DNA from 3 places in the Priestia sp. HNGD-A6 genome. Region 3 is predicted to be linked to each of the others. Evidence: predicted binding sites of a transcription regulator. Region 3 holds the regulator's gene; each other region holds the start of a gene.

Region 1 (10,412 bases), 330 kb from region 3:
ATAATTTTCGTTGTACTTCTATTAAAGAACGCATGTTAAAATCCCCTTAAGGCATAAACTTGCTGGACATATTTTGTCCCGTATAGACATATTATGTCCCACCTTGCGCAAAAAAAATTCACCCTGCTACAAAATCTATTCTAACAGGAGTGAATCCTTTATTCAACTCATGTGTTGCCTATTTTTAAAAGTAAGCGTTTTCTTAATGGAATACCTGTTATTTTTCCATATTCCACTTCTTCTCCATCCATTTCTACTACAGGAATCGCAAGGTGATACTTTTCCAGCCACTCATCGTTTTTGTAAATATCTCGTTCCATAAGCTGAAAGGGAAACTGAGACTGCATCTCTGCAAGCAGCTTCTTTGCATCATCGCATAAATGACAGCCATTTTTGGTATATAGTACGACTTCCACATTCCCACTCCTTTACTGCATGACAAAAAGTTTTCGTTGACTGGATGGTAGAACGTTTAATTGGTCTCGATATTTGGCTACCGTTCTTCTTGAAATAGTAACGTTATAATTGCTTTGCAAGACGTTAGCCAACTGCTGATCTGAAAGCGGACGCTGTTTGTTTTCTTCTGATACTAGCTTTTTAAGCAGTTCTTTTACGTGAGTTGTAGAAGTCGCTTCGTTGTTGCCCAGTTGAATACTAGTTGAGAAAAAAGATTTCATTGAAAAGGTGCCAAAAGGCGTTTGAATATATTTGTGCCGAGTAGCACGGCTAATCGTTGATTCATGCACAGAGGTTTGTTCCGCTACTTCCTTCATCGTTAACGGCTTCAAATACGAAGGGCCCTTTTTAAAAAATGCTTCTTGTTCAACGAGTAAAGTATTCATTAATGCGTTTAATGTGTCTTTGCGTGTGTGTAAACTTTTCATAATCCATTGAAATTCACGATATTTCTCTTGCAAATAAGAAAACATTTCTTGGTTCTGCTTATTTTTCAGCTGAAGTTTGTATTGTTCGTTCACTGAAAGACGAGGTTCCAAATCCTCATTTGCATAAGCAACGACATTTCCATCTTCAATTTTCACAATAAAATCCGGTACAATGAATCGTTCATTGGACTTCATATAAAATGATCCAGGACGAGGATTTAATTTCTTAATCTGTTCATGTAATTGTTGAAGAGCTTCAAGTGAGATTTGACATAACTTTGAGATTTTCATCCATTTTTTATAAGCAAATTCCTCAAAGTGATGTGTCAAAATTTGCTCTATTTTTTCTGTCCATTGATTACTTCTTTTTAATTGGAGCATTAAGCATTCCTGCAAACTTCTCGCCCCTACTCCTGCCGGGTCCATCTGCTGCACAAGTTGAAGAGCCTTTTCAACCTGCTCTTGATCTTGGCCAAGCTGGTTAGCAAGTATGATTAACTCATCGTGCAAATAGCCAGCATCATCCAGACTATGAATAACAAACTCAACGGCTGCCTGCTCACATTCATCTAATTTTAATAATGCGGATTGATTCATTAAATGTTCGTACAGCGTTTCTTTAGGAGCTGGTATACTGCTCATATAATCTGTTGAATCAGAAGTTGCATGATTTTTTTGATTGTGAGATGTATTGACGGGCAGCTCTGAAAAATCTATAAGCGGATTTTGAAGCGCCTGCTCATGTAAAAACGCTACAATATCCATCGATGAATATTGTAAAAGAGAAATAGCTTGTGATAATTCTTTTGACATCGTCAGTTTTAACGACTGCTGCTGAAATAATCCAATCTCCATTATTTCTCCCCTCCCCTTCATCTATTTTACTATAAAAACGCTTTCAAAGAGCATGTAACTATTTTTTATATGTAATTTTTTCATCAAAAAATCTCCGTCAACCTTTGTTAACGAAGCATTTCATCCTATTTTTAGTTACTAACCATCAAAAAAGTAATAGAGCTATACACCTTTATAACTTTTCATTATAATTCGCGCCTACTACATGATCCGAGTACTAATTCGACATGACGTTTTCTTCGTCATGTCGAATTTTCTGCATTTGTATAATATATAGAAGAATTGCTTATTGAATAGTTTGTGCCATTTGCATAAACTTGTCTAAGTTTTCTGCGTCATTTTTCGTAAAAATGGTTAGCTTCATTGGTTTCTTTCCTTTAACCAACACGGCGTTTACCGTATGATCGCCAGATGTGGCTTTATACCAAACAGAATCTTTGAAGATTCCATTCTCCTCAAGATTCTTTTTCTCTGCTGCATTTTTATTAACTGCTGTTGCCGTTTGTTTAACAGATTGAGCAGCGTCATCCAGCGATGCTTCTGATGAAAGCATTTCAATACGCATAAATTGAGAATCATCTGAAGTTAACACTAACGCATCTTTTCCAGGTTCTTCACCCGTTAGTTTATAGCCGTCCATTACTTGAATAGAATAATCTTGTTCTGAGCTTTTTGTTAGTTTTGTTTCTGAAGAAGACCTTGACTGTCCACCTTCCGCCGTTTCGCTAGTCGATGATTGACTTCCTGAAGGTTCGGCTGAGACCTCAGCAGAATCCGCATCTTTTTTCGACTCTTCTTTTGCAGCGCCTGATGTTTGATCAGATTTAGAAGCTGTATCCTGCTGAACATTTTCTGCTTGATCATTAGACTTCGGCTGAGCAGAATCTTCGTTCGTCCCGCATGCAGATAGTAATAGGGCTACCGATGCACTGACAATGAAAAGTTTGTTCATGTATTTCATATTTATTCCTCCTCCGTGTTTCTTTTCCTTATATACTGTTTTATAGTATTCTGACAAATTCCGCAACCGGTACAATGGAATTAATTTCTTGCTTCCTTACGCGTATAAAGGGTTATAGAAGGAAAATAAATATTATTTTTTAAGAAGATGAGCCTTTTTACTCAAAATAAAAAACGTTGCGTAATCCGCAACGTTTTAAGACGCCCTCGACAGGATTCGAACCCACCCTAAGAGAACCGGAATCTCTTGTGCTATCCACTACACTACGAGGGCATATTTGTCACAACTTCCATTATAGGAGAGAAAACTTCTCTTTTCAATAGAATACTACGTTTATTTTTTTTAGAAGGGGGAAAAATTTTAATAATGTCAAAGAGGAATACATAGTCTTTTAAGCGAATATGTGTAGTAGAGGTTCTTTTGTTTGACCTTTATTGACCATACGTGTATTATAGGTACATAACAAATTATTCTTGTTAAGGAGGAATTTAATATGAACTTAATTCCTACAGTTATTGAACAAACAAACCGTGGTGAACGTGCTTATGACATTTATTCACGTTTATTAAAAGACCGCATTATTATTTTAGGTAGTGCTATTGATGATAATGTAGCTAACTCGATCGTTTCTCAGCTTCTATTCTTAGCTGCTGAAGACCCAGAAAAAGATATCTCACTTTATATCAACAGCCCAGGTGGCTCTATTACAGCTGGAATGGCTATCTATGATACGATGCAATTCATTAAGCCAAAAGTTTCTACAATTTGTATCGGTATGGCTGCATCAATGGGTGCTTTCTTACTGGCTGCTGGTGAAAAGGGCAAACGTTTTGCTCTTCCAAACAGCGAAGTAATGATTCATCAACCTCTTGGTGGTGCTCAAGGACAAGCTACTGAAATCGAAATTGCGGCAAAACGTATTCTATTCTTACGTGAAAAACTAAATTCAATTTTAGCTGAGCGTACAGGTCAACCGTTAGAAGTGCTACAACGTGATACAGATCGTGATAATTTCATGACTGCTGAACGCGCTTTAGAATACGGTCTAATTGACAAAGTATTAGAAAACGACCCTAAATAAGAAAAAAGCCTTTCCCACTTTGGGAAAGGCTTTTTTATGCATCGTTCTCTACGTAAGCGACTAACGCATCCATTGCTTCTTTTTCATCTACCCCTTCAACAATGAGCGTAATAAGAGAACCGTTATTAATCGCTAAGCTCATTAACCCCATGATACTTTTAGCGTTGACTACTTTCTCATCTTTCTTCAAGTACACATCAGATGTAAAACGAGTTGCTTCTTGCACGAATAGTGCCGCAACACGAGCTTGTAATCCCGTTTTTAATTTTACTTCTACTTGTTTTTCCATGATAAAATCCTCCCCCTTGCAATTCCCCTTATGTGACTGGCTGACCGGCGCGAAGCTTGTCTGCTATTTGGTCAATTTTACGCAATCGATGGTTAATGCCTGATTTGCTAATTTGACCTCCAGATACCATCTCACCAAGCTCCTTTAACGTAACGTCTTGATATTCCACACGCAAACGAGCAATTTCTCTTAGCTTTTCTGGTAAGATATCTAATCCAGCTGTTTCATCAATATAACGAATGTTTTCCACTTGACGAATGGCCGCTCCGATTGTTTTGTTTAAGTTAGCTGTTTCACAATTAACTAAGCGATTAACGGAATTTCGCATATCTCGGACAATTCTTACATCCTCAAACCGTAAAAGAGCGTTATGGGCTCCAATGATATTTAGAAACTCCGTAATTTTTTCAGCTTCTTTCAAATAGTTAATATAGCCTTTTTTTCGTTCTAATGTTTTACTATTCAATTGAAATTCGTTCATTAAATTGCATAAAGCTTCGTTGTGCTCTTCATACAATGAAAAGATTTCAAGATGGTACGATGATGTCTCCGGGTTATTAATAGAGCCGCCGGCTAAAAATGCGCCTCTTAAGTAGGATCGCTTACAGCATTTCTTTTGTACTAGCTCTGGTGAAATACGATGTGTAAACGTGAATCCTTCTTCTACAATTTTTAAGTCTTCCAAAAGCATTCTTGTTTTCTCTACTAATCGAACAATATACACATTGTTTTTCTTCAGCCGCATTTTCTTACGTACAAGCAGTTCTACTGACACATCATAATTTTTCTTAAGCAGGACATAAATGCGTCGAGCAATCGCTGCATTTTCAGTTTGGACATCAACTGTGAATTTTTTATTCGAAAAAGAAAGTGAACCATTCATTCGAATTAATGCAGAGAGCTCTGCTTTTGCACAGCAATCCTTGACTTCTAAATTCGTTAACTCTTTTTTTGTTTCTGATGCAAATGACATAACTTCACCTCCAATCTACATACGGAAATAGTGTTAAACACCAGTATTCGCTTTACCTTGCAGCGATGTCAGCATAGAATACACAAGCTTTGCTACTTTTTTTGTATCATGCCTAATTACGCTGCCGTCATACTGAATAATTTGATCTTCAATCACTTCTAAACCTAATTTTAGCAATACTTCACGGTCATATTCTACAGGCTGAGCCTGCTCTACTTGATATTTCTTTTTTAAAGGTGCCGGAATAGGTGCATTATTGACAATAATCGCATCTAAAAACGCACACGGCATATGGTTGTAAAGCGCTTTAATATGATCACTTGCCTTAAAACCCAATGTCTCACCCGGCTGCGTCATCACGTTGCACACGTACACTTTCTTTGCTTTTGTCGAACAAAGCTCATTACAAATATCTTGCACCAGTAAATTCGGCAAAATACTTGTATAAAGACTTCCCGGCCCCAATACAATTAAATCAGCGCGTCGAATAGCTTTTATTGTCTCGACAAGCGGTTTCACATCGGCAGGCGATAAAAACACTTTATTAATCTTTTTATTAACTTCTGGAATTTTAGATTCACCTGTTACGATGGATCCATCTTGCATCTCCGCATGCAGCACAACACTTTGATTAGCTGCCGGAAGCACTTTCCCTCTGACGTTTAGTACTTTGCTCATTTCTCGTATAGCATGCACAAAATCGCCAGTAATAGACGTCATAGCTGCAAGCAACAAATTGCCAAGAGAATGGCCTGTAAGCTCATTTCCTGTATCAAATCGATGTTGAAAAAGCTCTTCAACTAGTGGCTCTACATCAGATAAAGCAGCTAGCACATTTCGAATATCACCAGGAGCAGGGATTTCAAGTTCATCGCGCAATCGGCCAGAACTTCCCCCGTCGTCTGCTACGGTTACGATGGCTGTAAGATCAAGAGGGTATTCCTTCAACCCTCTTAACAGCACTGGTAAACCCGTTCCTCCCCCAATGACGACAACTTTTGGAAGCTGTTCACTGCTCATCTATGATTTTCCTTTCTCCTCTCAATGTCACGATGAGAAATATGAGTTTTGTATTCATTCTGGAAATGGTGACCTAAATATTCAGCTAATGTGACGGAGCGATGCTGTCCCCCTGTACACCCTATAGCGATGACCAGCTGGCTTTTACCTTCTCGCTTGTACTGCGGAAGCATAAACGAAAGTAGGTCTACTACTTTTTCAATGAACTTTTGAGTTTCCGTCCATTTTAATACGTAAGAAGAAACCTCTTCTTCAAGCCCTGTTTTAGGACGCATATGGTCAATATAGTGAGGGTTTGGCAAAAAGCGCACATCAAAGACTAAATCAGCGTCAATAGGCACCCCGTATTTAAAACCAAATGACATCACATTAACAGTAAAAACTTGTGAAGCGTGCGAAGAAAACTGAGTTAAAATCTTTTCTCTAAGCTCTCTTGGCTTTAACTCTGATGTCTCATAAATAAGCTGAGCTCTTCCTTTTAACTCCTCAAGCAGCTCCCGTTCCATACCAATTCCTTCTAACGGTAAACCCGAAGGAGCTAGCGGATGTGAACGTCTCGTTTCTTTGTAGCGCGTCACCAGTACAGAATCTTTTGCATCTAAAAATAAAATTTGTGGCGTGACCCACGTTGTTTCACTCATGTTATCTAATGCTTCAAATAGGCTTTCAAAAAACTCTCTGCCTCGCAAATCCATAACAAGAGCAACTTTATTCATTTTATTCCCTGACTCTTTCATGAGTTCCAAAAATTTCGGTAGCAATGTAGGGGGTAAATTATCTACACAAAAGAACCCTAAATCTTCAAAACTCTGAATTGCTACTGTTTTTCCTGCACCTGACATTCCAGTAATAATCACTAATTGAATATCGCTTACAGACCCAGTACTCATTTTTCATCCCCCTCAATCTATGCATACATGTCTATTTATCATTAACAAGGATCAATTCGATAAGATAATAACTCGAAATCCGTTGTATACGTAAAGTTGCCATAAATAACACCCGACCCTTTTGCTACATAATCGATAATGTGATGATCTCCCGGGGCCATCGGCAATTCACTTACTTCACTCAAATTATGCCAACCGAGTTTGCCTTCTTCTGATTCTAGCACATTTGTCCCATCAAAATCTGTAGCAAAAAAAGTAAACATCATCCACTCAGATGAAATTTGATCGTTTTCTTTCATCGTAAATGTAAAAATACCTTTTACAGTGGGATTTTTCAAATAAATTCCTGTTTCTTCACGAAATTCTCTTACAACAGAGTCTTTTACAGATTCTCCTTGCTCCATTTTCCCACCCGGGGCCACCCACCAGTTTCTTCGTGGCTTTTGAAGCAACAATACTTTATCGTCTTTCATTAATACACAATTTGTGACCCTTTGCATGTTTTCCACCTCATCATATGTATACTGACATTTTCTTTTATTATACTACGAAACAAACTTCTCTCACAACGGAGATGAACTAACTATTACTAAATTTTCTGAAAATAAACACTTGCTGTTATATACGTAAATTCAATCTGTTATAGTCAAAAAAAAGAGGCATAGGAACACGTCCTATGCCCGACATACATATATTTTATAAAAGGGGGTCAATTACTATCTATATAGTACCCCATCAATGTTTCACAGGTGTTACAGAACAGTTAAAACCGAATTACGTTTTGTAAACGATTGATTTCAGCCTTATTGCTGAATAGCTTTTAACTTTTCTTTTAACTCTTCTACATAGTGCTGAGCCGCTTGAGCAGCAATGCTGCCATCACCTGTAGCTGTTACAATTTGACGAAGAGCCTTTTCACGAACGTCTCCAGCTGCGAACACACCTGGTACTTTTGTTTCCATTTGCTCGTTCGTTTCAATATATCCTTCTTTATTCGTGATGTTTAGGCTTTCGAATGGTTTTGTTAGTGGAACCATTCCAACATAAATGAATACGCCGTCCGCACCAAACTCGCGCTCTTCACCTGTTTTTGTGTCTACTAACGTTACGCTGCCTACTTTACCGTCTTTTTCATTTACTTCTTTGACTGTTGTATTCCAAATAAAATCAACTTTTTCGTTGTCAAATGCACGCTGCTGTAGGATTTTCTGCGCGCGAAGCTCATCGCGTCGGTGAATAATTGTTACTTTTGTTGCGAAGCGTGTTAAATATACGCCTTCCTCAACCGCAGAGTCTCCACCGCCTACAACGACTAGCTCTTTACCTTTAAAGAATGCACCGTCACATACAGCACAATAAGATACGCCGCGGCCGCCTAGTTCTTTTTCTCCTGGCGCACCTAATTTTTTATATTCAGCACCAGTAGCAACGATTACTGAACGTGTTTTATATTCTTTGCTGCCTGCACGAACTGTCTTGTATTCTTCTCCGTCGATGATTTCTTTAATATCACCGTACGCATATTCCGCACCGAATTTTTTTGCATGCTCAAACATTTTGTTAGAAAGGTCAGGACCAAGGATATGATCATAACCTGGATAGTTTTCTACATCTTCCGTATTAGCCATTTGACCGCCTGGAATTCCGCGTTCAATCATTAGTGTTGATAAATCTGCACGAGATGTATATACAGCAGCAGTCATACCTGCTGGACCTGCCCCAATAATAATGACATCATAAATTTTTTCTTCTGTCATTTCTTTACACTCCTTTTAGGAAATTCCTTCGTAGTTGATTCCAAATTTATGGATAATTATTTCGTTACCACTATCCTAATATGTTCTTCCTATTATCGTCTATTTTTTTGCTCAATTTAATAACGTATTCACAATTTTACTGTACTTTCTAACTGTTGCAGCCGAAATGGAATATTGTTTTGCCGCATCGGCTTGAGTAATAGACTGGTTTTGTTCTTTCGCCCATATATATGTGACGGCTGCAGCCCATGCATTTACGTTGACATGCTGAAAATCATAGGATTGTTTATATACCTGTACATATACATAAAACCAAAAGCTTAAAAGATCCTGGGTATCACTTTCAGTCTGCGATTCCATCTCCAGTTCAATAACATCTGCCACCTCAAAAATCACATGTTGTTTATCCTGCCATACATACGTATATACTTCATCCAAAAGTGTACTCATATGTATGGACGATTTGATTTCTTCTAAAAGAAGCAGACGCTGCTGTTCAGGAAGCTTTTTTGCCATATACAAGCTGTAAAGCTGATCGTGAACATTGTTTGTTGCACACTTCTTTTTCGCTGTAACATCCACTTTCGATTGAAAAACCTTCGCAGCTTTTTGACTGATGCGCCAAGGCTCCTCTCCTTCTTTATCAGGAACGTCTTCCAATGCCAGCTTCCACATTTCTTTAGCGAAGGCTTCATGTCCAGTATAGTAAGAGGCGTATGAAAGCCAATAATGAAATGAGTTGTCTCCTTGAAAACCTTGTGTATAAAGCTTTTTTAACCATCTGTATGATAGTTTGTATTGACCAATCAACGCAAATGTTGCTCCAAGCTTATAGCGGTGTTCAAATGACATCGGATAAACGCGGCTAAGCCCGTCTGTAAGCTCCTCAACTTCTTTATGCTTATGGCAATAATAATAGAAAATCAGCTGATTGCATAACGCATGAAGATTTCCAGGGTTTTTCTCCAATACTTCATTCAGCAAATCCATTGCCTCATCAATTTTATTTAAATAAAAATAAGCTAACGCTAAATTATTATATGCAGACCAGAATTCTGGATACTCATCAATTATTTCAGTTAACAAATCCACTGCTTCTTCAAAATTCGTTGCTTCAAGCAGTCGTTTTGCTTGTTCTTGTTTTATAATCAGCATGTCGCCTAGCTGATTTTTAGGCTCTTCATCTTCTTCATCCACATCAATTGATAGTAAATCTAACAGATCTGTAGCCGATCGAAAGAGGTCACCATTTGGAAAATGCTCAATGTAATACATCGCGTATTTTTTTGATTCTTCAAACAGTCCAAGATGCGCATAGCTGTTGGCTATATAGTAGTAACAGCTTCCTAATGTATCGTCCATATGATGAATCACATGGAGAAAAAGCTCGTTGGCATCTTGATAATCTCCCTGCTCCGTTAAAGCTACTCCAACGTTTGTAAGAAGCTGTGGATTACGGGCATTTTCTTTGTTTGCACGCGTTAAATACTTGAGCGCTTTATCTGACTCCTCTTCTTCAAACGCCTGCAGCGCTTTTTCGAAATAGAAGTCACCCGTTTGCGAAAATGGAATTACTTGTGCCATTTTTTGAATTACTTTTGAGTGTTTTTCCATTAAGCCCTCCAAATAAGTTGATAATTTCGACGTTCGTAGTATATCACATTTGCCAAGAAGTTTAATACCTCTATTCAAAAAAGGAGCC
Region 2 (10,412 bases), 1.1 Mb from region 3:
GATGATATTTACGACAAGCTTGTAAAAGTGCGGACCAAGCTTGCTGAAAAATTAGGCTATAAAAATTTCGTAGAAGTGGGCTATGCTCGTATGTCTAGAATAGGGTACGATGCTGAAATGGTTGCCGATTTTCGCCAACAAGTGAAAGAGTATATTGTTCCCCTTACTGAAAAACTAAAAAAGCGTCAGCAGGAAAGAATTCAAGTAGAGAGCTTAACTTATTATGATGAACCGTTTCAGTTTGAAACAGGAAACGCAGTGCCAAAAGGTGATGAAAAGTGGATTATTGAAAATGGACGGGTTATGTATAAGGAGCTTTCTAAAGAAACGGACGAATTTTTTTCCTTCATGCTTGAAAATAATTTAATGGATTTAGTCGCTAAAAAGGGCAAAGCAGGCGGAGGCTACTGTACGTTTATTGAAGAATACAAAGCGCCGTTTATTTTTTCAAACTTTAATGGAACATCAGGCGATATTGATGTGTTAACGCATGAAGCAGGGCATGCTTTTCAAGTGTATTCCAGCCGAGATATGGAAACCAATGAGTATCACTGGCCTACGCATGAAGGAGCTGAAATTCATTCGATGAGCATGGAGTATTTTACATGGCCTTGGATGGAGTTGTTCTTTAAAGAGGACAAAGATAAATACCAGTTTTCTCATTTAAGCTCAGGCTTAACTTTCTTGCCTTACGGGGTAGCAGTTGATGAATTTCAGCATGCTGTATACGAACGCCCTGAGATGACGCCTTCGGAACGAAAACAAACGTGGCGAGAAATTGAAAAGAAATATATGCCTTCTAAAAACTATGACGGCCATCACTATCTAGAAAGCGGGGGCTTCTGGCAGCGTCAGCTTCATATTTACACGTCTCCGTTTTATTATATTGATTACACGCTCGCTCAAATTTGTGCATTTCAATTTTGGAAAAAAGATCGAGAAAATCATGAACAAGCATGGCAAGATTACGTTCATTTGTGTAAGCTTGGCGGAAGTAAGCCATTTTTAGAATTAGTAGAGGAAGCGAATTTGATCTCTCCATTCGAAGAGGGCTGCGTGCAGTCTGTAGTAGATGAAATTGAAAACTATTTAAATAGTATTGATGATAAAAAGCTATAAAAAAAGAGATTGAGACATAACAAAATCAATCGAATCTAAAGACGAACAAATCGAATAAACAATCTAATATGAATCGCTTGTTACACCGCCGTTGATTTCCGTGCAAGGCTTCGCTTTCCGCGGGCGGCCGGTGAGCCTCCTCGGCGCTTATGCTCCTGCGGGGTCTCACCTATTCCGCTTTTCCCGCAGGAGTCTTCGCCTTGCCCTCCAATCAACAGCTAGAAGCACCTAGATTAAACCTACGCTCACCCTCATAATAAAAAATCCGAATGAGTTTGATTCTTATTCAAAAAACAAACTCGTTCGGATCTTCCTTCAACTAACATACTTTTGTTCCAGCCTCTTTTTTTAATGGTTCATTCCTTGTTCCCATAAAGGAATCGTAAGGGTAACGCTGGTTCCTTTGCCAACAGTGCTTTTAATCTCAAATGTTCCTTTATGCTGATACAAAATGTTTTTAATCACAACAAGTCCAAGACCGGTACCTGAGGGCTTCGTGGTAAAAAAAGGCTTTTGAATGTGCGTAAGCAAATTTGAGGGAATACCCACTCCTGTATCTTTAATGAAAATAGTAAGGCCTTTAGTATGCTGAGTAACGTTTAAATGGATTTCTCCTCCGCTAGGCATAGCTTCGAGCGCATTTTTTAATAAATTAATGAGTACTTGCTTAATTTGATTGGCATCACAGCAGATGTATGTATGCGGAGCTTCCACCTGCGTTTTAACTACGACGTTTTTTAATACACATTCTGATTCATACAGAAGAATAACGTCATTTAAAATAGTAGAGAATGCATGTTTTTTCATAACCGTATCATGAGGTTTAGCGAGCAATAAAAATTCTCCAACGATTGAGTTAATACGATTCAGTTCACTCAGCATGATGGTTGTATAAGAATGATAGCGGCTGCTGTCTTCATGAATAAGCTGAATAAATCCATTCAGGGAAGTAAGCGGATTTCGAATTTCATGAGCGATGCCCGCTGCCATTTTGCCGGCTAAAGATAATTTATCGGTTTGGCGAAGAAATTTTTCTGTTTCCTTTTCTTCTGTAAGATCGCGTGAAATACCAAAAAGCGCAACGACTTGCTGATCACGATTAAAAATAGGTGAAACAGTAATTTCTACGTCAATTATTTTTCCGTCTTTTCGCTTATCTTGGGTTTCAAAGGCTACCAGCTTTTCTCCTTTTTTAACCCTTTCTAATCGGTTTTCAGCGTCGCCTTTTAAGCCAGCAGGAATAAATGGGATGGCTTTTCCGACAATCTCTTCCGCTTTCCATCCGTATATTTGCTCAAAAGCATCGTTTACTTTAATCACTTTGCCGTCTAGACTGAACACGGAAATGGCGTCGCGATTGTATGTGAAAAAAGATTGTAAATACTCTTGAGCTGAGTAAAGTTCATCTTCGGTTTTGTTCATTTTGACCGTCGTAATAGCAATTAATTTTTTAGAGAAATGAGCACAATACAACAAAATAATCATTGTGATCAGCGTAAACAAAATGAAATAAACGATATCTAATTTCACGAAAGTCACAGATGTAAAAAGAGTGTTGCTTACATAAAAGTACAAAACAATTATTATGGACATTAATGTAGAAGTTACAATAGCGATATAGCTATAGTAAATAAAGCTAACAATTATTCCAAGAAACAAAAACAAATAATTAATAACAGCAGGTTCAATAGATGTTATGTACGCAATATAGGCATAATAGCATATAAAAAAAGAATACATAATGATAGCAGGATGAAAACGAAAGTAGTACATAGCCGTCACTACCAATAATAAAATTCCTCCGCTTATAAAAACAATCATATTAGGATCAGCTGCAATAAAGTGATATAACACAATGTGGACAAGATATAGCAGCCAGAAAATAAGTAAAAGAATAAAATTACGTTTTTTTATGAGGTTGTGTGATTCCATAAAAAATCCCTTTCTTAAATGGTAAATAATTTTATAGGAGAATAACTTCATAGTCAGCTAGTCGCACGATACAGTGATATATCACTCATATTAGCATAGTTACAACTATGTGAATAGCCGAATTGAGCACTTAGACCAAGGAAGATAGATCTAGAATGTGGCTGGTCATAAACTATTAAGGAAATATGAGGGGAATATGAACGAAATGAAGGAGATGTAAAGCTTTTGTGATAACCTTGTAAAAGTGAACTTTTTTCCAATTGGATAGGCTATACTGCCAGTAGAGCCATATGAATGGTGACTACATAGAGGCTCAGATGATTCGAAAGGAGACGGTAAAATGAACAAAAGTTTATTAGTCAAGTTATTTGGATCACTTCTAGCAATTATGTTAATCACAGCATGCAACTCACAAACGGATGAAAAAGATGCAACAGAACAGCAAACCGAACAGTCGGATGATACTCAATCGGAGGATACAACGACAGATGATTCACAGGAAACAATGAAGCAAGACGAAGCAGATGACTCATCTGGGGATGAAGCAGCTGATGATCAAGAAGAATCAACGGATAGTGCGGACGAAAAAACAGATGAAAAAACAGATGAAAGTAAATAAACGAAAGTATTTCTATAAAAAAAGCGACTCAAGTAGAGTCGCTTTTTCTATTAGTTTTGTACGGTGATTTCGCTCGCTTCATTTAACGTTACGTTCACTGTTGATACGTCCGCATCATCTAACAGTAAATCTGTAATTCGATCTTCAAGCTGTTCTTGAATTGCTCGGCGGAGTGGTCTAGCACCGAATGCAGGGTGATAGCCAAGTTCAGCCAGTTTTTCTTTTACCTCATCTGCTACGCTCAGCGTGATGTTTTGTTCTTGTAATGTTTCTTTTAATTCAGCAAGCATAAGGTCAACGATTTTAATCAAGTTATCTTTTTCAAGGTGATTAAATTCAATGATTGTGTCAAATCGATTTAAAAACTCTGGTTTGAAATAAGATGAAAGTGAATCTAAAACGGATGCCTGCTTAAGCGCATCATTTTCTGCGTCAAACCCAACCGTAATTTTCTTTTCACCTACACCAGCGTTACTTGTCATAATGATAACCGTGTCTTTGAAGCTCACTGTGCGACCTTGACTATCCGTTAGACGTCCATCTTCTAAAATTTGCAAAAACATATGCTGAACGTCTGGATGAGCTTTTTCAATTTCATCTAGTAAGATGATGGAATAAGGGTTACGGCGTACTTTCTCTGTTAATTGTCCTGCCTCTTCGTGACCTACGTAGCCAGGAGGTGAACCGATTAATTTAGACACCGCGTGTTTTTCCATATATTCACTCATATCTAGACGAACCATAGCATCTTTTGAGCCGAACAGTTCTTCAGCTAATGTTTTGGTTAACTCTGTTTTACCAACACCTGTTGGACCAACAAATAAGAATGAACCAATTGGGCGATGCTTCGCTTTTAATCCAGCGCGAGAACGTCGAATCGCTTTTGCTACTTTTTCTACAGCTTCCTGCTGTCCGATTACTTTTTGAGCTAAGTGCTCTGCTAAATGCTTCATTTTTGCTGATTCATTTTCTTGAAGTTTACCAACAGGGATACCCGTTTTCTTTTCAATAATGGCTTGAATGTCAGCAATATCCACATTCATTTTTTGCTGTTCTTCGTTTAGTTGTTTTTCAAGAGCAGCTTCTTCATCGCGCAGTTTTGCCGCTACTTCATATTTTTCATCCTTTAGCGCCTGCTCTTTTTCTTTTGTAATTTCTTTTAAGCGAGCGGCTGCGTCGTCTTTATTTGTAATGCCTGCCTGTAAGTTCATTTTTGAACCTGCTTCATCTAGCAAGTCAATTGCTTTATCAGGCAAGAAACGATCTTGAATGTAGCGGTGTGATAAATTTACACAAGCGCGGATCGCTTCATCTGTATAGCTAACGCCGTGATAATCTTCATATTTACTTTGAATTCCTTTTAGAATTTCAACGGCTTCTTCTACAGACGGTTCATGAACCATAACCGGCTGGAAACGTCGTTCAAGAGCCGCATCTTTTTCAATGGAACGGTACTCTTTTAAAGTTGTAGCTCCGACTACTTGAAGTTCACCTCGTGCAAGAGCAGGTTTTAAAATATTGCTTGCGTCCATTGAACCTTCCGCTGAACCTGCTCCTACAAGAAGGTGGATTTCATCGATAAATAAAATCACGTTTTTTCGCTGTTGAAGCTCAGAAATTAACTGTTTCATACGCTCTTCAAATTGACCTCGCACGCCCGTATTAGCTACGAGTGATGCTACATCTAACAGATATACATCTTTATTTAGCAGCTTTGCAGGAACTTTTCCTTCCGCAATTTTTAAAGCTAACCCTTCGACTACAGCTGTTTTACCAACACCGGGTTCTCCAATTAGTACCGGGTTGTTTTTGTTTCTTCTATTTAAAATTTCAATGACGCGCTCTACTTCTTCTTCGCGGCCAATAACAGGGTCAATTAATCCCGTTTTCGCAATTTGAGTTAAGTTTCGACCAAATTGATCTAAAAAGCCTCCGCCTCCGTTTCCTTGCTGTGGCTGCTCCTGTGCAGCTTGTTCGTGCGCCATTTGCTTGAATAAATCATCGATGTTCATAAAGCCGCCACCTCCAAAGCCTGATGGGATTTTATGTTCTTTCATTAGTGCTTGATAACATGTATGACATAAACGATATTGAGATTTTTGATTATTTGTTTGTACATTTAATTGAATAGATGCTTCACGTTTATTACAGTTTTGACAAATCATTTAATTAGCCTCCCTAAATGATTTTAATCGAAGATCAGCAGGTGTTTGACCTTTCTTGACCTTTCGTAATCTCATTATACTTTGACCTTTCTTGACCTTTCGTAATCTCATTATACTTTGACCTTTTTTGACTTTCAAGTCTTTTGCTTAAAAATTTTTTGAGGGAAGTTCCTCGCTTATGTACAAAAGGTAGTAGATTAAAAAAACGTGTGTTTTGTTTGTACCCGTTTTATATATATAAAAACATTAGAAGCATTTTGTACAATGATTTGCTTAGATAGAGAATAAATATTAATAAGAAGAAAAGTGGAAAAATGAGTGCAGAGCCTGCCCTTGGATAAAATAAGTTATTGACAGCAAGAAGGATAAAAATTATACTCAAGAAGGTTTGCACTTAACTGCGTAAAAGCATAAAAGCGTTTAAGTGAAAAAGAAAGATAGAAAGGGAATACCTCATGAAAAAAGAAATTTTATTTATACAATCAATAGCGGTGATTTTGGTGCTATTAGCTATTATTTTTGTTTCATTATTTATGTTAAAGCTGCCGCCTCATATTCCGCTAATATTTGGTGTAGCATTTATTAGTGTGATTGGCTTTTTGTTGAAATATAAGTGGACAGAAATGGAGAAAGGCATTTTAGACGGTGTTAGACTTGGCATTAAGCCTATCCTTATTCTAATGCTGATCGGGATGCTCATTGCGATTTGGATGGTAGGAGGAACGATACCGACGATTTTATCCTACGGCTTCCACTGGATTTCACCGCAGTACTTTTTAATTAGTGCTTTGGTTATCACCGTGTTAGTTTCAACATTCACGGGAAGTTCATTAACAACCGTCAGTACGGTAGGAGTCGCTTTATTTGGCGTGGGAACTGCTATTGGTGTACATCCAGGGCTAGCAGCAGGGATGATTGTTTCAGGAGCTGTGTTTGGAGATAAGATGTCTCCATTGTCTGATACAACAAATTTTGCTTCTGGTATCGTTGAAGTGCCGCTCCCTAAACATATTCAGCATATTACGTGGACGACGGTTCCAAGTATTGTTATTACAGCAATCATTGCATTGGTAATCGGAATGAACGGAAATCATGAAAGCGTCAATTACGGAGAAATTCAAGGAATTCAAGAAGCATTAAAACATACGTTTAATTTACACGTGTTAACGTTGCTTTCTCCACTCTTAGTTCTTATTTTTTCGATGAGAAGAGTCGATGTATTGCCAACGTTAGTTTTAGGGATTGTAACGGCCATTATTACAGGAATGATTACACAGCATGAATTTACGCTGAGTCAATTGCTAGGGGTTCTTCAAAGCGGGCCGGCAATCGAGTCAGGAAATAAAGTAGTCGATGCGATTGTAAACAAAGGCGGATTACAGTCCATGATGTTTTCTATTTCTCTTATCATGATTGCCTTGTCGCTAGGTGGCTTGATGAGAGCGGTTGGAATTATTGATGCTTTATTAAAAGGATTAGCAAAACAAATCCGCCGCAGCGGAGACGTTATTTTTGCTACGCTTCTATCTTCAATTGGAGTGAACGTTATTACAGGAGAACAGTATTTATCAATTCTTCTGCCTGGGCAAACGTTTAAGCCGCTGTATGAAAAGTGGAACTTAGATCCGAAAAACTTATCACGAACGCTTGAAGACGGTGGAACGGTTATTAATGCTATTATTCCGTGGGGTGTCAGCGGAGCTTTTATTTCAACTGCATTAAATATTCCAGCGGCTGACTATATTCCATTTACATTCTTTAGCATTTTATGTCCGATTTTTTCAATTATTTTAGCATATACAGGCATTGGTATTGCCAAGAAAAAAGCTCAGTCTTAACTGGGCTTTTTTCTTTTTAAAAAAGGACAGGTAAAAAACGACAAAAAAAGTATCATTCCACTTTTCAAATCTATAATTTAATAATACAATTTACTATACGTCTTTCCTGTTCATGTATTTGTATGAATTCTTATTTCTTTATTAATGAAGAAATTTGGGTTTTGCGGTATGATAGATAAGCTGTATTGGCGATGGGATGAATGCCCTTTTTAGCAAACATTTAAGAAGGGTAAAGGCAAATGAAAACACTCATTATAAAAGAGAAAAGATATTTATTGAGGAGAGGGTTTCTGTTGAAAAAATGGGGCATCATTGCATTAATCACTGTAGCTGTGCTCGGTGTGACAGCGGTTTTTAACCGAGCTGAAAGTGATGATGTAAATAAAGAAAAATTGAATTTATTATCGCCTTATTCAAATAAAGTAGATGTATATAGCATTACGTATCCTAGTGATAATTTAAAGATAAAAGGGTTTTTAGTACAGCCTAAAGACATTGCAGACAAACATTATCCGCTTTTAGTATATAATCGCGGAGGAAATCGCGAACATGGCATGATTCGCGCAAAAACACTTCAGTATTTGTCATACTGGGCAAGTAAAGGCTACGTCGTTGTTGCGACTCAATACAGGGGAAATGGCGGAAGTGAAGGAACAGAGACGTACGGCGGTAAAGATATTGACGACGTATTAAATCTTATTAAATGGGGAGAACAGCTTCCTTATGTAAATCACCAGCAAAAGGTAGCGCTAGGATATTCACGCGGCGGTATGATGACGTATTTAACGATGAAAAACGGCGTTAAATTTGATGCTGTTGTCGTACAATCAGGTATTACAGACATGTTTCAATTCTACGACCAAAGAGGGCCTGAAATGAAACAAGTGCTGCGGACAATTGTAGGAGATCCGGCGCAGTATCCAGAGAGGTATAAAAGTCGTTCTGTTGTCTACTGGAGCGATAAAGTAAATTCACCTCTTTTGATTTTACAGGGCGATCATGATCGTAAAGTTCACCACACTCAGGCTGAAAAACTTGTGAAACAGCTAGATGAGCAGGGAAAAGAATACAAATATGTACTGTACAAAAATGGAGACCATCCGCTAACTGCTTATTATGATCAATACAACGCGGAAATTGATAAATGGTTTAAAATACATTTAGCTAAGCAGTAAAGAAATTGGAAGCAGTTTTGATGAATGGAAATAAGCAGCTTGTTTTATCCTACTACATGTAAGCATATAAAAAGGGGATGAAGCAAAATGACTCAGTCTAAAAGTCAAAAAGAGCGTCAGTGGAACGTACGAAAGCAATCACAAAACCCATCGCATGGAAAAGTAAAGTCTTTTGAAGAACTATCAGAAGAAATCACGCCTAAACGTAAATAAGCTAACCATCATATAAAAGAAGACACAAAAAAGGAGAGCTGAAGCTCTCCTTTTTCTATATTTGTTTATGGATTTGTAGACCACATGCCCGCAGATTTGATAAAAATACGCGGATGCAGCTTTAATTGTGCTACCATAATTTCTGCTAGGTCTTCAGGCTGCATCACTTTATCAGGATTGCCATCCGTTAAGTTTTCTTTATATGCTAATTCCGTTGCTACTGTACTTGGTGTTAGAGCTGTTACACGAATATTGTGTTTGCGCACTTCTAGCGCTAAAGATTCAGTTAAGCCAAGCACGCCAAATTTTGAAGCGCTGTAAGCACTTGTAACGGGAGCGCCTTTTTGACCAGCAGTGGATGAAATATTGATGATGTCTCCACCATTTTTTTCGATTAATTGAGGTAGAACGGCGCGCGTTACGTAGTAAACGCCCATTAAATTCACATCAATGATTTGTTTCCACTCAGCTGGGTCTAGCTCTAAAAAGCCTCCGAATTTACCGATTCCCGCATTGTTGATTAAGATATCCGTTGCCCCTAATTTTGTATGTAGATGCTCAACTGCTGCGTTTACTTCTTCCATAGAAGAAACGTCTGCTGTTGCATAAGCAACTTGTACATCAAATGCTTCCAGTTCAGAAGCAACAGCCTTTAAATCTGCCTCTGTACGAGCAATTAAACCGATATTTACGCCTTCTTTTGCTAATTCAATTGCAGTTGAACGACCAATGCCTTTTCCTGCTCCTGTAATAAGAGCTACTTTGCCTTTAAGTGATTGTGCCATGTATAGACTCCTTTCAATGTTCCGTATAAACATTCTTCATAATAACGAAGAATTATCCATTACTATCCTATAGAAATGCACAAATGATGTCAAAAATAAAGATTATTAAAATGGCTTCAAGTATAAATTTCCTTTTCATACAAAAACTATAGAGACTAAAAAGAAGAAATTCCGTTTCTTTTCGTTCAATGTAGTGGAGGATGAACAATGCGTATTAAAAAACTGTCGGAGTTAACGAATAAATCCAAACAGCGGAAAGAAAAAGCTGGTGAATCGAAGGACTCTAAGGCAACTAGTGCTTCTTCCACTGAGGAAGAGCAGAAATTGTCGGAGAGAGTGGGAGATAATATATTCCACATGAAAAAAGCATTAGGACAGAGCACGGACTTAGTGACAAGAGAGTTTCGAATTTCAATTGAAGAAAAATTCACTTTAGGTGTTGCTTACATCGACGGATTGGTAAATAAAGATGAAGTTGAACACTATGCGCTGGACTCCATTATGCATTATCACGATGAGCATTTAACTCATGATGACGGTGTCGTTAATATGTACGAGTTGATTAA
Region 3 (10,412 bases):
ATTGCGTACTGATTCTAATTTTTGCTCTAATTCCTTTAAATTTGGCGGCGTTGTAAATGAACGTAAACGCACTTTTGAACCAGCTTCATCAATTAAATCGATTGCTTTATCCGGTAAGAAACGATCTGAAATGTAGCGATCTGATAGTTTCACCGCTTGCTCGATTGCCTCATCAGAAATAGATACTCGGTGATGCGCTTCATAACGGTCACGAAGCCCTTTTAAGATTTGAATAGACTCTTCCAACGTTGGTTCATCCACTTGAATTGGCTGGAAGCGACGCTCTAACGCTGCATCTTTTTCAATATATTTTCTGTATTCATCTAAAGTCGTAGCACCGATACACTGAAGTTCTCCACGAGCAAGAGACGGTTTTAAAATATTAGAAGCATCGATAGCACCTTCTGCACCACCAGCGCCAATTAATGTGTGTAACTCATCGATAAAGAGAATGATATTACCTGCTTGACGAATTTCATCCATTACTTTCTTCAGGCGATCTTCAAATTCTCCGCGATATTTTGTACCAGCCACGACCGTTCCCATATCCAAAGTCATAACGCGTTTGTCACGTAAAATTTCTGGAACTTCATTGTTGACGATTTGCTGAGCCAAACCTTCAGCGATTGCCGTTTTACCGACACCTGGCTCCCCAATTAATACAGGATTGTTTTTTGTACGTCGGCTTAACACTTCAATAACACGCTGAATTTCTTTCCCACGTCCGATAACAGGGTCTAAGCTTCCTTCGCGCGCTACAACTGTTAAATCGCGTGCTAAGCTGTCTAGCGTAGGTGTATTGGCATTTGAAGAACCTCCGCCTTGATGGCTTGAAGCAGCTTCATTGCTACCTAATAAATGAAGTACTTGCTGACGAGCTTTATTTAGGCTGACACCTAGATTATTTAAAACGCGTGCTGCAACGCCTTCACCTTCACGAATTAAGCCTAGTAAGATATGTTCTGTTCCTACGTAAGAATGACCAAGCTTTCGGGCTTCATCCATTGAAAGTTCAATGACTTTTTTCGCTCGAGGTGTATAATGAATGGTCTGCGTTAATTCTTGGCCTCTGCCAATTAATGCTTCCACTTCTTTTTGAATTTTTTCAGTGCTTAGGCCTAGAGCAGAAAGAGCTTTTGCTGCAATTCCTTCACCTTCACGAACGATACCTAATAAAATGTGCTCCGTTCCAATGTTGTTGTGACCTAGGCGTAGTGCTTCTTCCTGTGCTAAAGCTAATACTTTTTGTGCGCGCTCTGTAAATCTACCAAACATCATATAATCGTCACCCTCCACGTTTAATTTGTGTTTTTATTTATAGTGAGACGTTCTCGAATTAAGGTGGCTCTTTTAATGTCACGTTCCTGAGGCTTTAGGGGCCCTCCCGAATACTTTTGTAAAAAGCCTGGCTGCGTCATAATGATAAGTTCATTCAATATATTTTGACTCAGTCCTTTTATATACCCTAAATCGATTCCTAATCGAACATCTGATAAACATTGTGAAGCTTCTTTGGACTCAATAATACGGCTATTGGCCAATACTCCATATGAACGATACACTCGATCTTCTAACTCTACATGAGATGTTTTAAACAGTGCGTCTCTTGCAGAGTGCTCTTGTGTAATTAACTGCTGTACGACACTATTTAAATCTGCCACAATATCTTCTTCAGATTTCCCTAAGGTTATCTGATTAGAAATTTGAAAGATATTCCCTAAAGCTTCGCTACCTTCTCCATAAATTCCTCTCACCACTAAGCCAAGCTGGTTAATAGCGGGAATAATACGATGAATTTGACGGGTCATCACTAAAGCCGGCAGATGCATCATCACAGATGCACGTAGCCCAGTACCCACATTTGTGGGACAGCTGGTTAAATACCCTCTATTTTCATCAAACGCATAATCTACGTATTTCTCAATCCAATTATCTACTTTATTCGCTGTGCTTAAAGCTTCAGATAATTGAAGGCCTGGAAATAAACATTGTATGCGTAAATGATCTTCTTCATTAACCATAATACTCAAATCTTCTTTTTCTGATAAAAAACAAGCTCCGTTGTTGTCTCCTTCAGCCAAGTTAGGACTGATAAGATGCTTCTCAACCAACACTTGCTTTTGAAGAGGCTGTAATTCGTTCATCTTTAGTAAATGCAAATTCCACTGATTGGTGTTCTCACTTTTTTGAAAAACTTGCTCAAATACTCGAACCACTTCAACTGCTTGTTCTTTAGAAAAGAGAGTTGGAAAAAGATAATGAGTTAAATTTCGAGCCAGCCTGATTCGACTGCTTAGCACAATATCTGAATTCGAAGCTTCTTGACGCATCCAAGAGCTAACAGGCTGGGAAAAGAACAAATCCTGGGACATGAATTACGCTTCCTCCTCTCTCGATTCGTTCATCTTCTTTTCTAGTAATCGAATGTGATCTCGGAGTTCGGCTGCTTTCTCAAACTCCTCTTTTTCGATATACTCTTTTAAGTTCAATCTTAATGCCTGTAATTCCTTTTTTAAATGAAGATTACTTGCAATTCTTGCTGGTATTTTTCCATGATGTAGATAATTACCTCCATGCAGCCTCTTCACGAAAGGAATAAGAGGTCGCTCAAATGTTTTGTAGCAATCTGCACATCCAAACCTGCCGATTTTAGCAAATTTTTGATATGTCATGCCACAAGTAGGACAAGAAAGAACGTCCTGACTTTGTTTCTTATAATTTTCAGTTACTGCTGGGTCTAGGTTAAGTAGGCCAGCTAGTAAGTTATTGATTGAAAAACCTTGCTGATTTGAAAAAGAAAATGCATCTCCATTTTCTGAAGCGCATTGTTCACATACGTGCATCTCCGTCTTTTCACCATTAATAATTTTTGTGAAGTGAAGAGTTGCAGGTCTCGTTTCACATTGCTGACAAATCATCCTGTCATCACTCCCTGTTCTAAATAAAATAGATCATGAGCTTATCGGTAGCGTAATGAATTAAGCATTGCTTTTAAAAGATTGGCTCTTAGCTCATCACGATAAGGAAGTTCAATATTAATAACTGAACGATTGATAACGCTCAACATGATTTTTGCTTCTCGTTCTGTGATGACTTTTTCTTCAACTAACCTAATAATGACATTTTCAGCACTTACTTGTGAAATTTCATTTTGAATCATCTCAATCACTTGCTGAAACAAATCCGCTGCATCATGCATTTTTACTTTTGCAATACGAATAAATCCGCCGCCGCCTCGCTTACTTTCTACAAGATAACCTCTCTCAACCGTAAAGCGGGTATTGATAACGTAATTAATTTGCGACGGAACGCATTGAAATTTATCAGCAATCTCACTGCGCCTTATTTCAACAATTTCTCTTTCACTTAATTCAAGTACTTGTTTTAAATACTGTTCGATAATGTCAGAGATATTTGGCACGCTGCCCCCTCCTTCTGACTTTGACTATATTTGACCTTAATTTAAATATAAAAGGAAACGAAAAAATTTTCAACTATGTACTATTAAAGTTTATTCTTTACTTTTATCGTTGCCACTAAAATTTATTTCAAAACCTGCAAATCGCGAATTTTATTGTTCTTACTATACTTTTTCATAAAACAAATAAATTGTAAACAAAAAAGGACTAGCTAAAATAGCTAGTCCTTTTTCAGGTGCCTGGCAACGTCCTACTCTCACAGGGACAAAGTCCCAACTACCATTGGCGCTAAAGAGCTTAACTTCCGTGTTCGGTATGGGAACGGGTGTGACCTCTTCGCTATCGCCACCAGACAAGAGATTGCTCTCTCAAAACTAGGTAACAGTTTGCTGAGTAAAGCTTACGCTTTTAAAAGTTTGGTTAAGTCCTCGATCGATTAGTATCAGTCAGCTACACATGTCGCCACGCTTCCACCTCTGACCTATCAACCTGATCATCTTTCAGGGATCTTACTAGCTTGCGCTATGGGAAATCTCATCTTGAGGGGGGCTTCATGCTTAGATGCTTTCAGCACTTATCCCGTCCACACATAGCTACCCAGCGATGCCTTTGGCAAGACAACTGGTACACCAGCGGTGTGTCCATCCCGGTCCTCTCGTACTAAGGACAGCTCCTCTCAAATTTCCTACGCCCACGACGGATAGGGACCGAACTGTCTCACGACGTTCTGAACCCAGCTCGCGTACCGCTTTAATGGGCGAACAGCCCAACCCTTGGGACCGACTACAGCCCCAGGATGCGATGAGCCGACATCGAGGTGCCAAACCTCCCCGTCGATGTGGACTCTTGGGGGAGATAAGCCTGTTATCCCCGGGGTAGCTTTTATCCGTTGAGCGATGGCCCTTCCATGCGGAACCACCGGATCACTAAGCCCGACTTTCGTCCCTGCTCGACTTGTAGGTCTCGCAGTCAAGCTCCCTTGTGCCTTTACACTCTACGAATGATTTCCAACCATTCTGAGGGAACCTTTGGGCGCCTCCGTTACATTTTAGGAGGCGACCGCCCCAGTCAAACTGCCCACCTGACACTGTCTCCCGGCCCGATCAGGGCCGCGGGTTAGAATTTCAATACAGCCAGGGTAGTATCCCACCGACGCCTCCACCGAAGCTAGCGCTCCGGCTTCTCAGGCTCCTACCTATCCTGTACAAGCTGTACCAAAATTCAATATCAGGCTACAGTAAAGCTCCACGGGGTCTTTCCGTCCTGTCGCGGGTAACCTGCATCTTCACAGGTACTATAATTTCACCGAGTCTCTCGTTGAGACAGTGCCCAGATCGTTACGCCTTTCGTGCGGGTCGGAACTTACCCGACAAGGAATTTCGCTACCTTAGGACCGTTATAGTTACGGCCGCCGTTTACTGGGGCTTCGATTCAGAGCTTCTCCCAAAGGATAACCCCTCCTCTTAACCTTCCAGCACCGGGCAGGCGTCAGCCCCTATACTTCGCCTTGCGGCTTCGCAGAGACCTGTGTTTTTGCTAAACAGTCGCCTGGGCCTATTCACTGCGGCTCTCTCGGGCTATACACCCTACCAGAGCACCCCTTCTCCCGAAGTTACGGGGTCATTTTGCCGAGTTCCTTAACGAGAGTTCTCTCGATCACCTTAGGATTCTCTCCTCGCCTACCTGTGTCGGTTTGCGGTACGGGCACCTCCCGCCTCGCTAGAGGCTTTTCTTGGCAGTGTGGAATCAGGAACTTCGGTACTATAATTCCCTCGTCATCACAGCTCAGCTTTCATGATGAGCGGATTTGCCTACTCATCAGCCTAACTGCTTGAACGCGCATATCCAGCAGCGCGCTTACCCTATCCTACTGCGTCCCCCCATTACTCAAACGGCGGGGAGGTGGTACAGGAATATCAACCTGTTGGCCATCGCCTACGCTTTTCAGCCTCGGCTTAGGTCCCGACTAACCCTGAGCGGACGAGCCTTCCTCAGGAAACCTTAGGCATTCGGTGGACAAGATTCTCACTTGTCTTTCGCTACTCATACCGGCATTCTCACTTCTAAGCGCTCCACCAGTCCTTACGGTCTGACTTCACAGCACTTAGAACGCTCTCCTACCACTGACATCAAAGATGTCAATCCACAGCTTCGGTGATACGTTTAGCCCCGGTACATTTTCGGCGCAGAGTCACTCGACCAGTGAGCTATTACGCACTCTTTAAATGGTGGCTGCTTCTAAGCCAACATCCTGGTTGTCTAAGCAACTCCACATCCTTTTCCACTTAACGTATACTTGGGGACCTTAGCTGGTGGTCTGGGCTGTTTCCCTTTTGACTACGGATCTTATCACTCGCAGTCTGACTCCCATGGATAAGTCTTTGGCATTCGGAGTTTGACTGAATTCGGTAACCCGTTGGGGGCCCCTAGTCCAATCAGTGCTCTACCTCCAAGACTCTCACAACATGAGGCTAGCCCTAAAGCTATTTCGGAGAGAACCAGCTATCTCCAGGTTCGATTGGAATTTCTCCGCTACCCACACCTCATCCCCGCACTTTTCAACGTGCGTGGGTTCGGGCCTCCATTCAGTGTTACCTGAACTTCACCCTGGACATGGGTAGATCACCTGGTTTCGGGTCTACAACCACATACTAAACGCCCTATTCAGACTCGCTTTCGCTACGGCTCCGCCTTATCAGCTTAACCTTGCATGGGATCGTAACTCGCCGGTTCATTCTACAAAAGGCACGCCATCACCCGTTAACGGGCTCTGACTACTTGTAGGCACACGGTTTCAGGATCTCTTTCACTCCCCTTCCGGGGTGCTTTTCACCTTTCCCTCACGGTACTGGTTCACTATCGGTCACTAGGTAGTATTTAGCCTTGGGAGATGGTCCTCCCAGCTTCCGACGGAATTTCACGTGTTCCGCCGTACTCAGGATCCACTCAAGAGGGAACGAAGTTTCAACTACAGGGTTGTTACCTTCTTCGACGGACCTTTCCAGGTCGCTTCATTTACTTCGTTCCTTTGTAACTCCGTATAGAGTGTCCTACAACCCCAAGAGGCAAGCCTCTTGGTTTGGGCTAATTCCGTTTCGCTCGCCGCTACTCAGGAAATCGCATTTGCTTTCTCTTCCTCCGGGTACTTAGATGTTTCAGTTCCCCGGGTCTGCCTTCAATATCCTATGTATTCAGATAAAGATACTGTTCCATTACGAACAGTGGGTTTCCCCATTCGGAAATCTCCGGATCAAAGCTCACTTACAGCTCCCCGAAGCATATCGGTGTTAGTCCCGTCCTTCATCGGCTCCTAGTGCCAAGGCATTCACCGTGCGCCCTTTCTAACTTAACCATTAGCGAATAAATGGTACAACATATTGTTGTGTTATTTATTGGTTTGATTAAAGAAAAGTTTCACTTTTCCTCAGCAATTACTGTTATCTAGTTTTCAAAGAACAATCGCAACCAAAATTCTTCTTATCTAATAAGAAGAAAGTAGTATGCTTTCTATAATTGAGAGATTGAACTCTCAAAACTGAACAAAGTGTCAAAACGTACGTCATGTAAAAATCCTTAGAAAGGAGGTGATCCAGCCGCACCTTCCGATACGGCTACCTTGTTACGACTTCACCCCAATCATCTGTCCCACCTTAGGCGGCTAGCTCCTTACGGTTACTCCACCGACTTCGGGTGTTACAAACTCTCGTGGTGTGACGGGCGGTGTGTACAAGGCCCGGGAACGTATTCACCGCGGCATGCTGATCCGCGATTACTAGCGATTCCAGCTTCATGTAGGCGAGTTGCAGCCTACAATCCGAACTGAGAATGGTTTTATGGGATTGGCTTGACCTCGCGGTCTTGCAGCCCTTTGTACCATCCATTGTAGCACGTGTGTAGCCCAGGTCATAAGGGGCATGATGATTTGACGTCATCCCCACCTTCCTCCGGTTTGTCACCGGCAGTCACCTTAGAGTGCCCAACTAAATGCTGGCAACTAAGATCAAGGGTTGCGCTCGTTGCGGGACTTAACCCAACATCTCACGACACGAGCTGACGACAACCATGCACCACCTGTCACTCTGTCCCCCGAAGGGGAACGCTCTATCTCTAGAGTTGTCAGAGGATGTCAAGACCTGGTAAGGTTCTTCGCGTTGCTTCGAATTAAACCACATGCTCCACCGCTTGTGCGGGCCCCCGTCAATTCCTTTGAGTTTCAGTCTTGCGACCGTACTCCCCAGGCGGAGTGCTTAATGCGTTAGCTGCAGCACTAAAGGGCGGAAACCCTCTAACACTTAGCACTCATCGTTTACGGCGTGGACTACCAGGGTATCTAATCCTGTTTGCTCCCCACGCTTTCGCGCCTCAGCGTCAGTTACAGACCAAAAAGCCGCCTTCGCCACTGGTGTTCCTCCACATCTCTACGCATTTCACCGCTACACGTGGAATTCCGCTTTTCTCTTCTGCACTCAAGTTCCCCAGTTTCCAATGACCCTCCACGGTTGAGCCGTGGGCTTTCACATCAGACTTAAGAAACCGCCTGCGCGCGCTTTACGCCCAATAATTCCGGATAACGCTTGCCACCTACGTATTACCGCGGCTGCTGGCACGTAGTTAGCCGTGGCTTTCTGGTTAGGTACCGTCAAGGCACGAGCAGTTACTCTCGTACTTGTTCTTCCCTAACAACAGAGTTTTACGACCCGAAAGCCTTCATCACTCACGCGGCGTTGCTCCGTCAGACTTTCGTCCATTGCGGAAGATTCCCTACTGCTGCCTCCCGTAGGAGTCTGGGCCGTGTCTCAGTCCCAGTGTGGCCGATCACCCTCTCAGGTCGGCTATGCATCGTTGCCTTGGTGAGCCGTTACCTCACCAACTAGCTAATGCACCGCGGGCCCATCTGTAAGTGATAGCCGAAACCATCTTTCAATCATCTCCCATGAAGGAGAAGGTCCTATCCGGTATTAGCTTCGGTTTCCCGAAGTTATCCCAGTCTTACAGGCAGGTTGCCCACGTGTTACTCACCCGTCCGCCGCTAACGTCATAGAAGCAAGCTTCTAATCAGTTCGCTCGACTTGCATGTATTAGGCACGCCGCCAGCGTTCATCCTGAGCCAGGATCAAACTCTCCGAAGAAATGTTTGACTTGCTCATTTAAAAAATAAAAATTAACGTTGACGTTTGTCGCTTTGTTCAGTTTTCAAAGTTCAACCGCCGCTCTTAAGCGACTTTACTATCTTATCAAGTTATCAACGTAATGTCAACAACTTTTTTATTTCTTTTTGTTGTTTTCGCTTGTCTGCGTTAGCAACAGATATAAATATACCAAATCAATTTCATAAAAACAAGAGGTAAATTAAAAGTTTAAATTTTCTAATATTAATACCTAAAAAAAGATGGCCGTAGCCATCTCTTTTTTTAGCGTTGACGCATATGTGGGAATAATAGTACATCACGGATTGACGGTGCATTTGTTAGTAACATAACAAGGCGGTCAATACCGATTCCTAGACCACCTGTAGGTGGCATACCGTATTCTAATGCCTCAATGAAGTCATCATCCATCTCATGTGCTTCATCGTTTCCTTGTTCTTTCTCTTTCAACTGAGCTTCAAAGCGCTCACGTTGGTCAATTGGATCATTTAGCTCTGTAAATGCGTTCGCGTGTTCACGCGCAACGATAAACAGCTCAAAACGGTCAGTAAAACGCGGATCTTCCGCATTTTTCTTAGCAAGTGGAGAGATTTCTACAGGATGTCCGTAAATGAACGTCGGTTGAATTAACTGCTCTTCTACTTTTTGTTCAAAGAATTCATTTACAATATGTCCATATTGCATATGTTCAGTAATTTCTACCCCGTGTTCTTTTGCTAAAGCACGAGCTTCTTCAACAGATGTTTCTCCCCAGAAGTCTACGCCCGTATATTGTTTAATAGCATCGACCATATGAAGTCTTGTCCATTCTGGCGTTAGGTCTACCTCTTGATCACCATACTGAATCTTTGTTGTGCCAAGTACTTCTTGCGCAATGTGTGCAATTAAGTTCTCCGTTAAAGCCATGATATCTTTGTAGTCCGCATACGCTTCGTACAATTCGATCATTGTAAATTCAGGATTGTGACGTGTAGATACACCTTCATTACGGAATACACGGCCAATTTCATATACTTTTTCTAATCCACCTACGATTAAACGTTTTAAATGAAGTTCAATCGCAATACGCATATAAAGTTCCATATCAAGCGCATTGTGGTGTGTCACAAACGGACGAGCTGCTGCTCCACCTGCGATTGAATGCATCATCGGTGTTTCAACTTCTAAGTATCCATGATTATCTAAGTAACGGCGCATCGATTGAATAATGCGGCTTCTTGAGATAAATGTTTGTTTACTTTCTGGGTTTGTAATTAAATCTAAGTAACGTTGACGGTAGCGCTGTTCAATATCTTTTAAACCATGATATTTATCTGGAAGTGGACGAAGCGCTTTTGTTAGTAACGTGAAATCTTTTACTTTAATAGAAAGTTCGCCAACTTTTGTTTTGAATAAAACACCTTCAACCCCTACCAAGTCACCGATATCTACGCTGCTGAAGATTTCGTACTGTTCTTCGCCAATTGCATCTTTACGTACATAAAGCTGAATTTGTCCTGTTAAATCTTGAACGTGAGCGAAACCTGCTTTTCCTTTTCCACGCTTTGTCATAATACGACCAGCTAGTGACACAGGCACTTCATTTTCTTCTAACTGTTCTTTTGTTAACTCGTCATACTCACTAATTAATTGCTGTGATGTATGTGTACGTTCAAAACGTTGACCAAACGGATCAATACCCTGATCTCGTAGGTTGCTCATTTTTTCGCGACGAACGAGAAATTGATCATTTAATTCTTCATGACTCATCGTTTACTCATCTCCATCGTATAATTAAGTTTTCCGAAACAGAAAAAAGGCCAGCATGTTTACTGGCAACTACTACGTTTCTTTAAAATTATTATAG

What was found. Region 3 encodes CtsR, which represses protease genes until heat stress. Its sites were predicted from a motif close to ATGGTCAATAAAGGTCAAACA; they were not measured.
Region 1: clpP (ATP-dependent Clp endopeptidase proteolytic subunit ClpP) is a predicted target of CtsR. The motif match lies at 3,122-3,142, and genes of this name have one in related genera.
Region 2: SCI76_RS07780 (ATP-dependent Clp protease ATP-binding subunit) is a predicted target of CtsR. The motif match lies at 5,878-5,898, and genes of this name have one in related genera.

The regions. Positions count from the first base shown of each region.
Region 1 covers NZ_CP138621.1:2,997,028-3,007,439, reverse strand. Annotated here, with positions in the region: gene SCI76_RS15240 (sugar-binding transcriptional regulator) at 1-34, opposite strand, end outside; gene SCI76_RS15235 (glutaredoxin family protein) at 168-416, opposite strand; gene rpoN (RNA polymerase factor sigma-54) at 429-1,739, opposite strand; gene SCI76_RS15225 (hypothetical protein) at 2,026-2,700, opposite strand; tRNA gene SCI76_RS15220 (tRNA-Arg) at 2,902-2,973, opposite strand; gene clpP (ATP-dependent Clp endopeptidase proteolytic subunit ClpP) at 3,194-3,781, shown strand; gene SCI76_RS15210 (HPr family phosphocarrier protein) at 3,816-4,070, opposite strand; gene whiA (DNA-binding protein WhiA) at 4,099-5,043, opposite strand; gene yvcK (YvcK family protein) at 5,077-6,063, opposite strand; gene rapZ (RNase adapter RapZ) at 6,060-6,953, opposite strand; gene SCI76_RS15190 (8-oxo-dGTP diphosphatase) at 6,995-7,453, opposite strand; gene trxB (thioredoxin-disulfide reductase) at 7,757-8,710, opposite strand; gene SCI76_RS15180 (lipopolysaccharide assembly protein LapB) at 8,822-10,324, opposite strand.
Region 2 covers NZ_CP138621.1:1,520,166-1,530,577, reverse strand. Annotated here, with positions in the region: gene SCI76_RS07800 (M3 family oligoendopeptidase) at 1-1,119, shown strand, start outside; gene SCI76_RS07795 (hypothetical protein) at 1,200-1,334, opposite strand; gene SCI76_RS07790 (PAS domain S-box protein) at 1,468-3,051, opposite strand; gene SCI76_RS07785 (hypothetical protein) at 3,392-3,670, shown strand; gene SCI76_RS07780 (ATP-dependent Clp protease ATP-binding subunit) at 3,721-5,835, opposite strand; gene nhaC (Na+/H+ antiporter NhaC) at 6,291-7,673, shown strand; gene SCI76_RS07770 (S9 family peptidase) at 7,967-8,848, shown strand; gene SCI76_RS07765 (DUF6254 family protein) at 8,936-9,061, shown strand; gene SCI76_RS07760 (3-ketoacyl-ACP reductase) at 9,127-9,846, opposite strand; gene SCI76_RS07755 (spore germination protein) at 10,054-10,412, shown strand, end outside.
Region 3 covers NZ_CP138621.1:2,668,105-2,678,516, forward strand. Annotated here, with positions in the region: gene clpC (ATP-dependent protease ATP-binding subunit ClpC) at 1-1,278, opposite strand, end outside; gene SCI76_RS13550 (protein arginine kinase) at 1,299-2,372, opposite strand; gene SCI76_RS13555 (UvrB/UvrC motif-containing protein) at 2,376-2,918, opposite strand; gene SCI76_RS13560 (CtsR family transcriptional regulator) at 2,960-3,421, opposite strand; rRNA gene rrf (5S ribosomal RNA) at 3,657-3,772, opposite strand; rRNA gene SCI76_RS13570 (23S ribosomal RNA) at 3,836-6,771, opposite strand; rRNA gene SCI76_RS13575 (16S ribosomal RNA) at 6,997-8,548, opposite strand; gene lysS (lysine--tRNA ligase) at 8,831-10,315, opposite strand.